DNA from 2 places in the Nocardia sp. NPDC004582 genome. Region 1 is predicted to be linked to the other one. Evidence: riboswitches for the same ligand, from Rfam matches in the RefSeq annotation. Region 1 holds a riboswitch; the other holds the start of a gene.
The links. A riboswitch is a leader RNA that binds a small molecule or an ion and turns the genes downstream of it on or off. The one in region 1 is predicted to bind cobalamin.

Region 1 (4,188 bases):
GTACCGCTTCGTGCTCGTCGCGACGCTGCTGATGGTGGTGCTGGTGGTCGCCGGCCACGGCCGGTCCTATTACGTCGCCGGGACCATTCCCGCGATCTTCGGTGCGGGCGCGGCGATCCTGTCGGGCTGGTTCGGCACCGCCGGTCCGCGGCCGGTCGCCGTGCTGCGGCGGGTGTTCACCGGATTGACCGTCCTCACCGCGGTTTTGATGGCCGCCCTGGCCACGCTCCCCTACCCGAAGAGCTGGATCGACGTCCCCAACGCCAGCCGGCTGGGCTTCCTGCAGCACTACGGCAACGACGACTGGGCCGATCTGGCCGACGCCGTGCACAAGGTGGCGAGCGGTCTGCCGCCCGAGGAGCGGGCCGTCACCGCGGTGGTCGCGGAGGCCTACAACGAGGCCGGCGCGCTCGACCACTACGGCAAGTTCCAGTCGATTCCGCCGGCCTACAGCCCCAATCGCGGTTTCGCCGTATGGGGTCCACCGCCGGACTCGGCCACGACCATTCTGTGGGTCGGCTACAACGACGGTCCGGAGCAGCGGGCCTTCCTGGCGAACTTCGGGCAGAAAACCCAAGCGCTGCAGATGATCGACGAGCTCGGCATCGCGGGGCAGAACCATCACGTGAACATCTGGATCCTGCGCGAGCCGCTGGTCCCGCTATCGGTGGCCTGGCCGAAGCTGACCTACATGATCGTCCCTCCGGCCTCGTGAGAACACTGTCGGTCGCATGAGCAACACTGTCGGTCTAGCGCAACGTTTCCGCTGGGGAGGATTTGCATGTTGAGTTTCACGACCAAGGGCGCGTCGCTGCGGCTGGCCGCCGTCGCCGCCGTGCTCGCCGCGGTGGGTTCGGTGGGCGTCGCCGGCGCCGACGAACCGGCTCCGGCGGCCGGTCGCACCCTTGTCGTACTCGGTGATTCGTTCGCCGCGAACCCGCCGTGCGACGGGATCCTGGTCAAATGCGACGGCAACAACGACACCGCCTCGCACGAGTGCCTGCACCGCGGCACCTCGTGGCCGGTCCAGCTGAGCGCGCTGATGGGCGTTCCCGCAGCCGATTTCGAGAACGCCACCTGCACCAACGCCTCGATCGACAGCGGCCCGGTCACCTCGACCGGCAAGGAGATCCCCGGCCGCGACGGCTACACCCTGTCGCAGCTGGCGATCAAGGCGAGCAAGAACGGCGCGTTCGGCCCGCGCACCCAGGTGGTCGCGATCCAGTTGGGCGCCAACGACTCCTGGCCGCGCGACTCGACCAATGTCGCCGATGCCCCCAGCCAGTTGCGCTGCGCGCTGAACATGAGCCAGGGCTGCGACCCCGACGCCGTCGACAAGGAGCACTGGCCCGAGCTCGACACCATCACCGGCGCCGCCTACGCCGACCGCATCCGCAAGGTCGTCGAGTACGTGAAGTACTACGCGCCCAACGCGAAGATCCAGCTCGTCGGCTATCCCGAACTGGCCCCGGCCAACTCGAACGCCTGGTGCCTCGACGTCCTGGGCACCTTCCGCTACTTCCAGCCCCGCGGCGGCGCGGTCAACGCCTTCTGGAACCGTCTCGACGACGCCGAACGCGAAGCGGCCCAACTCCTCTCGATCGATTTCGTCGACGCCCGCGTCCCCACCGCCGGCCACGGCCTGTGCTCCCCGGACCCGTGGGTCCTGGCCGCCCTGGACCCGAAGGTGAACCTGGTCGGACTCCCCTTCCACCCGACGCCGCGCGGTGACACGGCCGTGGCCGCCGAGGTCTACAGCCACCTCACCCGCTGATCTTCGCGTCGCCCGCACCGGGTTTCCGGTGCGGGCGACGCCATCTCATCAGGTGGACGCTGCGGCGCAGCCGATTGACCAGGGGTGATACGTCTTCGTATGGTTGATCGACGATGTCATGAGGAATCCGGTGTAATTCCGGAGCGGTCGCGCCACTGTGAGCAGCCGGTCTCGATGCGAGACGGATGCGAGTCAGACCCTCACATCGTCGGTTCGATCGGCAACGGGGACGCGGAATCCCCCTGACTCAAAGGAGTCCTTCGTGGCTACCTCTTTCGCTCCTCGCTCCGGTCTCGGCAGCGGCGCGCTCTCCATCCCGACCACCGCCCTGTGGCTGGTCGGCACCACCCTGCTGGCCCTGCTGGCCATCTACTTCATCGGCATCGACCAGGGTGCGGTGTCGGTGTTCGGCAGCGACATGCACGTGCACGAGTTCGTGCACGACGGCCGGCATTTCCTCGGATTCCCCTGCCACTAGCACCGGGAATCGAGTAGCCACAATGGAAAAGCGAATCATCGGCCGCGGGGTCCTGCTGGGAGCCCTCGGCGGATCGCTGGCGTTCGTGTTCGCCCGGATCCTGTCCGAGCCGATCATCGATCGCGCCGTCGATTACGAAGAGGGGCGCGATCACGCGCAGATGGCGCTGGACAAGGCCGCCGGCCAGTCCATGGACATGGACCACGGGGCCGAGCTGTTCACCCGCGCGCAGCAGCAGAATGTCGGACTGGGCTTCGGCGTGATCGTGTTCGGGGCGGCGCTGGGCGCGCTGTTCGCGGTCGTCTACTTTCTGGCGCTGCGCAAGGCCGGGAAGATCTCGCCGCGGAATCTGGCGCTGCTGGTGTCGGGCGGCATGTTCCTGGCGCTGTACGCGGCGCCGTTCCTGAAGTACCCGGCCAACCCGCCGTCCGTCGGGAATCCGGACACCATCGAGGAGCGCACGGCACTGTACGTGGGCCTGATCGTGATCAGCGCGGTGCTGCTGGTCGCCGCGATCTGGCTGGGGCGCAGACTGACCGCGCGCCTGGACAATTGGACCGCGACGGTCGCCGCCGCGGCGGGCTTCGTGGTGGTGATGGGCGCGCTGCTGGCGCTGTTGCCGTCGTTCTCCGAAGCGCCGGAGCCGCTGCGGGACGCGTCGGGCACGATCGTGTTCCCGGGGTTCCCGGCCGACGACCTGTACCACTTCCGGCTCTACGCCTTCGCCGGCCAGCTCCTGGTGTGGGTGGTCATCGGTGTCGGCTTCGCCTGGCTGGCGCCGCGTCTGCTGGGCGACCGCGCGGCCGAGCCCGCGCAGGCGGCATGAGCGCGGTCACCCGGCTCACCCTGGTGACGCACGCGATCACCGATGCCGTGCGGTCCGCCCGCTTTCCGGCCGATGAACCGCTGCACCCGCTCGGGTCGCGGTCGGCCGAGCAGGCGGGCGGGCTGCCCGGCCCCGCGCCCGCGACGGTGCTGCACGCGCCGGAGGCCCGGGCCGAACAGACCTGCCGGGCACTGGGATTCACCGGCATCCCGGAGCCCGCGCTGCGCGATCTGGACCACGGCGACTGGGCCGGGAAGTCGATGGACGATCTCGCGCCCGAGCAGCTCATGGGCTGGCTCACCGACCCCGGCTACCGCGGTCACGGCGGTGAATCGATCACCGGCCTGCTCGATCGGGTCGGCGCGTGGATGCGCGGTCTGACCGGGCGCGGCGAGCGCATCGTCGCGGTGACCCATCCCGCGATCGTGCGGGCCGCCGTCCTGCGCACGCTCGACGCTCCCCCGGAGTCGTTCTGGCGCATCGACATCCCGCCGTTGAGCGCCACCACCCTGCATCACCGCGGCCCGGCGTGGACGTTGCGCGCGACCGCGCACGAACTCGCGGGCTGACTTCGCTGGCAGAATCCGGGGAATGGCGCAATCCTCGGGTTCGACCACCTCTCCGGCCGTCGGCCGGGCGCTCGACATCCTCGTCCGGCTGGCGCACGGCCCCGGACCGGTCCGGGCGGCGGTGCTGGCCCGCGATCTGGGACTGCCGCGCTCGTCGGTGTATCACATCCTGTCGGTGCTGGTGGACCGCGGATTCGTGGTGTACGTACCCGGTGATCAGGCCTATGGGCTGGGCGTGACGTCCTTCGAGATCGGGTCCGCCTACCTGCGGCACGAGCCGCTGGAACGGCTGGCGCAGCCGATCCTGCACCAGCTGGCCCGGCAGCTCGGGCAGGCGGTGCATCTGGGCATTCTGCACGGCAACGAGACGGTCTACCTGCTCAAGGAACGGCCCAGCTCGGGTCCGTCGGCGGAGGTCTCGCTGATCACCGATATCGGCGTCCGGCTGCCGTCGCATCTGACCGCGAACGGCCGCGCGATCCTCGCCTCGCTGCCGGACGCGCAGGTGAAGGCGTTGTACGCCAAGCGTTCCGACTTCCTC
Region 2 (4,188 bases), on a different contig from region 1:
GTCCGCGAGGGTGAGATCGTGCAGGCTCATCACCACGGTCCGCGCCAATTCCCGCGTCAGCGCCAGCAATTCGAGCTGATGGGTGATGTCGAGATGATTGGTCGGCTCGTCCAGCAGCAGCACCGGCGTGTCCTGCGCCAGCGCTCGCGCGAGCAGCACCCGCTGCCGTTCCCCGCCCGACAGCCGCCCCACCGCCCGCCCCGCGAACCCGGCCAGATCCACCTGGCGCAACGCGTGTTCCACCGCGGCGCGCTCATCCGGCCCGCCCGCACCCCACGGCGGCAGATACGGCGTGCGCCCCAACGCCACCAGCTCACCCACCAGCAGATCGGCCGGCGGCGCTTCGTCCTGCCCGACCAGACCCACCAGCCGCGCCCGCTCCCGCGCCGAAACCTGGTGCACCGGACGGCCATCCACCGTGACCTCGCCCGCGACGGGTGTGATCAAACCCGCCAGCGTTCGCAACAGCGTGGTCTTTCCCGCACCGTTCGGTCCGACGATTCCCACCGTTTCGCCCGGTGACACCGTGAAGTCGACGTCCGTGACAACCGTGCGGCGTCCCGCCCCGCAGGCCAGCGCTGCCACCTGGAGCGCGCCGGGGCTTTCCGCGGCCGGGTGGTGTCGCCGCATCGCGCTGTTTCGCCACCCACGCCGGCGCGGTCGTGGCGCCGGGCCATTCGGGGCCGGGAGGTCGCGGCTGCGCGGCTCGCTCGTCGTGAGCGCGTCGCGGTGGTCCGCTGCGGCGATGGCCTCGGAGGTCGCCGGAGCGGCGTCGTGCGGGTGGCCGGGCCTCATGCCGCACCGAATCGGTAGCTGCGGCGCCCCATCAGGAGCAGGAAGGCGGGGGCGCCGATCAGACCGGTGAGGACGCCGACCGGGATTTCGGTGGGGCGGACCAGGACTCGGGTGGCGGCGTCGGCGATGACCAGGAAGGTGGCTCCGCACAGGGCGCTCGCGGGGAGCAGGGCGCGGTGGCGGGGGCCGACCAGCAGGCGGGCGGCGTGGGGGACCACCAGGCCGACGAAGCCGATGCCGCCGGAGACGGCGACGAGCACGCCGACCAGGACCGCCAGCAGGACGAACAGCGCGATGCGCAACTCGCGCACCGGGACTCCGATGGAGGCGGCCGTATCCGGGCCGAGGTTCAACGCGTCGAGCCAGTTGGCGGCGAGCAGCAACGCCGTGAGGCAGGCCGCGACCACGCAGCCGGGCAACAGGATTCGGGTCCAGTCCGCGCCGGAGAGGCTGCCCAGCAGCCAGAACAGCACCGACTGGGCGGCGGACGGGTCGCTGCTGCGGAAGATCAGATAGCTGCTGAAGGCGGCGAAGGCCGAGCCCAGCACCGTGCCGGTGAGCACGAGCCGCAGCGGCGTGAGGCCGCCCTGGGCCAGGGCGATGAGAAAGACCGCGGCCGCGGCGGCGAAGGCCCCGGCGAGCGCGCCCGCCGAGAGCGCCCAGAGTCCGGCTCCGGCGAACACCCCGGAGGTGATGACCGCCGCCGCGCCGACGCCCGCGCCGGAGGAGACGCCCAGCAGGTAGGGGTCGGCGAGGGGATTGCGGACCAGGGTCTGCATGGCCGCCCCGGCGACCGCCAGGCCCGCGCCGACGATGGCGGCGAGAACGGTGCGCGGCACCCGCAATTGCCACACGATGGTGTCGAGCCCCAGATCGGTGTGCGCGGTGCCGGTCAGCCGGTCGCGCAGGACCGCGAGCACGCCGCGCACCGGGATGTTCTCCGCGCCGAATCCCGTCGCGACGATCATGGCCACGACCAGCAGCGCCCCCATGACGGGCAGGGCGAGCGAGGTCCGCGCGCGGCTCATCGCGGTAGCTCCTCGGGCATGACGCGGCCTCTCCAGAGTGTTGCGCGGCGGGGGAGGTCTGACTCGCACCGGGTTCCGGTGCTCACAGTGGCGCGACCGCTCCGGATTCTCACCGGATTCCCGCACCCGCCTATCGACGAGGGGAACCCTACCGTCCGGAACCTTCGTCGGTTCCGACTGGTCGGTCCATCCCGCGGTCCGACCCCGATCAGCCCGCGCCGGAACTCGATTCGCGGTCCTTCGCGCGGATCAGCGGATTCGCGAACCGAGCAGATGCCGCACACCGCTCACGAACAGCTGCAATCCGAAGTCGAATCGCGCGGTGGCGTCGGGCATGTCGTAGAGCGGCGAGTTCTCCTCGGTGAGCGCGCCCGCGGAATCCATCTGGATGCGCGACTGCTCGTCCACCGTCTGCCCGAGCACGTAGTACAGCAGCGTGTAGGCGGCCAGTTCGGCCTCCTCGCGCGTCATGCCCGCGCGAATCGCGGCGCTGGCCAGCCGTTCCCGGCCCTTGCTGGTGGTGAGTCGCGACGCGTAGGTGGCCGAGACCAGTTCGGCGCCGTCGCGGTAGGCGAGCAGGCTCTCGCGCAGCCGGTGCGCGAGTTCGGTCATCTGCTTGGACCATTCGTCGGCCCGGACCGGCTCCTCCATGGGCGCGAGGATGCGGTCGGCGACCGCGCCGAGCAACGCCTGCTTGTTGGGGAAGTGCCAGTACAGCGCCCCGGGCTGGACGTGCAGCGAGGTGGCCAGGCGGCGCATGGTGAGATCCGCCAGTCCGTACTGGTCGAGGATGGCGATGGCCCCGTCGACCACATCCGTGCGATGGAGTTGCACTGAAGAATCCGACCCTCTCGTGTTCCGGCTCACGTTCCGGGCTGCTAGCCTACCCTGAACACCGTTCAAGTTGCTCGGCCACGCGGCCGGACGAAGGGATTCCCGCGGACATGACCCAGGTAGCCGTCACCACCGAAGCCGGTACCAACGCAGGCGATGACATTCTCGCCATCGCTCGCGAGCAGGTGCTCGAGCGCGGCGTCGGCCTGACCCAGGAGCAGACCCTCGCCGTCCTGCGGCTCGGCGACGAGCGGCTCGAGGAGCTGCTCGGCCTGGCGCACGACGTTCGCATGAAGTGGTGCGGCCCCGAGGTCGAGGTCGAGGGCATCATCTCGCTCAAGACCGGCGGCTGCCCCGAGGACTGCCACTTCTGTTCGCAGTCCGGCCTTTTCCAGTCGCCCGTGCGCGCCGCCTGGCTCGACATCCCCTCCCTCGTCGAGGCCGCCAAGCAGACCGCCAAGACCGGCGCCACCGAATTCTGCATCGTGGCCGCCGTGCGCGGCCCGGACGAGCGCCTCATGGCGCAGGTCGCCGCCGGCGTGGAGGCCATCCGCAACGAGGTCGACATCCAGGTCGCCTGCTCGCTGGGCATGCTCAACCAGGAGCAGGTGGACCAGCTCGCCGCCATGGGCGTGCACCGCTACAACCACAACCTGGAGACCGCGCGCTCGCACTTCCCGAACGTGGTCACCACCCACACCTACGACGAGCGCTGGGAGACCCTGCGCATGGTGCGCGAGGCCGGCATGGAGGTCTGCTGCGGCGGCATCCTCGGCATGGGCGAATCCCTGGAGCAGCGTGCGGAATTCGCGGCCGACCTGGCCTCGCTGGAGCCCGACGAGGTGCCGCTGAACTTCCTCAACCCGCGCCCGGGCACCCCCTTCGGCGACCTCGAGGTGCTCCCGGCCGCCGACGCGCTGCGCGCCGTCGCCGCCTTCCGCCTGGCCATGCCGCGCACCATCCTGCGTTTCGCCGGCGGTCGCGAGATCACCCTCGGCGACCTGGGCGCCAAGCAGGGCATCCTGGGCGGCATCAACGCCGTCATCGTCGGCAACTACCTGACCACCCTGGGTCGCCCGGCCGAGTCCGACATCGATCTGCTCGGCGAACTCAAGATGCCGATCAAGGCGCTCAACGAAACACTCTGAGCGAAATCCACTGAGAGAAAAAGGGGGTTCGGGGCCTATGCCCCGAACCCGTCTCGTACGGTAGGGGTGCGGGGGTTGTCATTCCCCTGGACCTGATCTACCCGCCGAGTTCGATACGCGAAGGATCCATCGAGGTGGTCGTGGACATCGAGGAGCGCTACAACCCTTTCACGGGCAAGCGAGTCGTGCCGGGGCTGGACGATCCGGTACCCCCCGCGGCGGCCCTGGGCCTGGAGCCGCCGCGCTTCTGTGAACAATGCGGTCGCCGCATGATCGTGCAGGTCAGCCCCGACGGCTGGTGGGCCAAATGCTCCCGCCACGGGGTTCTCGACTCCACGAGCCTGGAACACCGCTAGTGGCAGCCACATTCACCGCCGAGCCGG

Region 2: another riboswitch for cobalamin. It lies ahead of ACWELJ_RS28385 (FecCD family ABC transporter permease); the one in region 1 lies ahead of ACWELJ_RS11130 (CbtB domain-containing protein).

Annotation. Positions count from the first base shown of each region.
Region 1 covers NZ_JBSGCY010000028.1:3,176-7,363, forward strand. Annotated here, with positions in the region: gene ACWELJ_RS11120 (ArnT family glycosyltransferase) at 1-715, shown strand, start outside; gene ACWELJ_RS11125 (SGNH/GDSL hydrolase family protein) at 782-1,774, shown strand; cobalamin riboswitch at 1,871-1,996, shown strand; gene ACWELJ_RS11130 (CbtB domain-containing protein) at 2,037-2,252, shown strand; gene ACWELJ_RS11135 (CbtA family protein) at 2,275-3,078, shown strand; gene ACWELJ_RS11140 (histidine phosphatase family protein) at 3,075-3,647, shown strand; gene ACWELJ_RS11145 (IclR family transcriptional regulator) at 3,670-4,188, shown strand, end outside.
Region 2 covers NZ_JBSGCY010000143.1:11,301-15,488, reverse strand. Annotated here, with positions in the region: gene ACWELJ_RS28390 (ABC transporter ATP-binding protein) at 1-630, opposite strand, end outside; gene ACWELJ_RS28385 (FecCD family ABC transporter permease) at 792-1,823, opposite strand; cobalamin riboswitch at 1,858-1,989, opposite strand; gene ACWELJ_RS28380 (TetR/AcrR family transcriptional regulator C-terminal domain-containing protein) at 2,073-2,657, opposite strand; gene bioB (biotin synthase BioB) at 2,768-3,805, shown strand; gene bsaP (biotin synthase auxiliary protein BsaP) at 3,946-4,161, shown strand; gene ACWELJ_RS28365 (DUF2567 domain-containing protein) at 4,161-4,188, shown strand, end outside.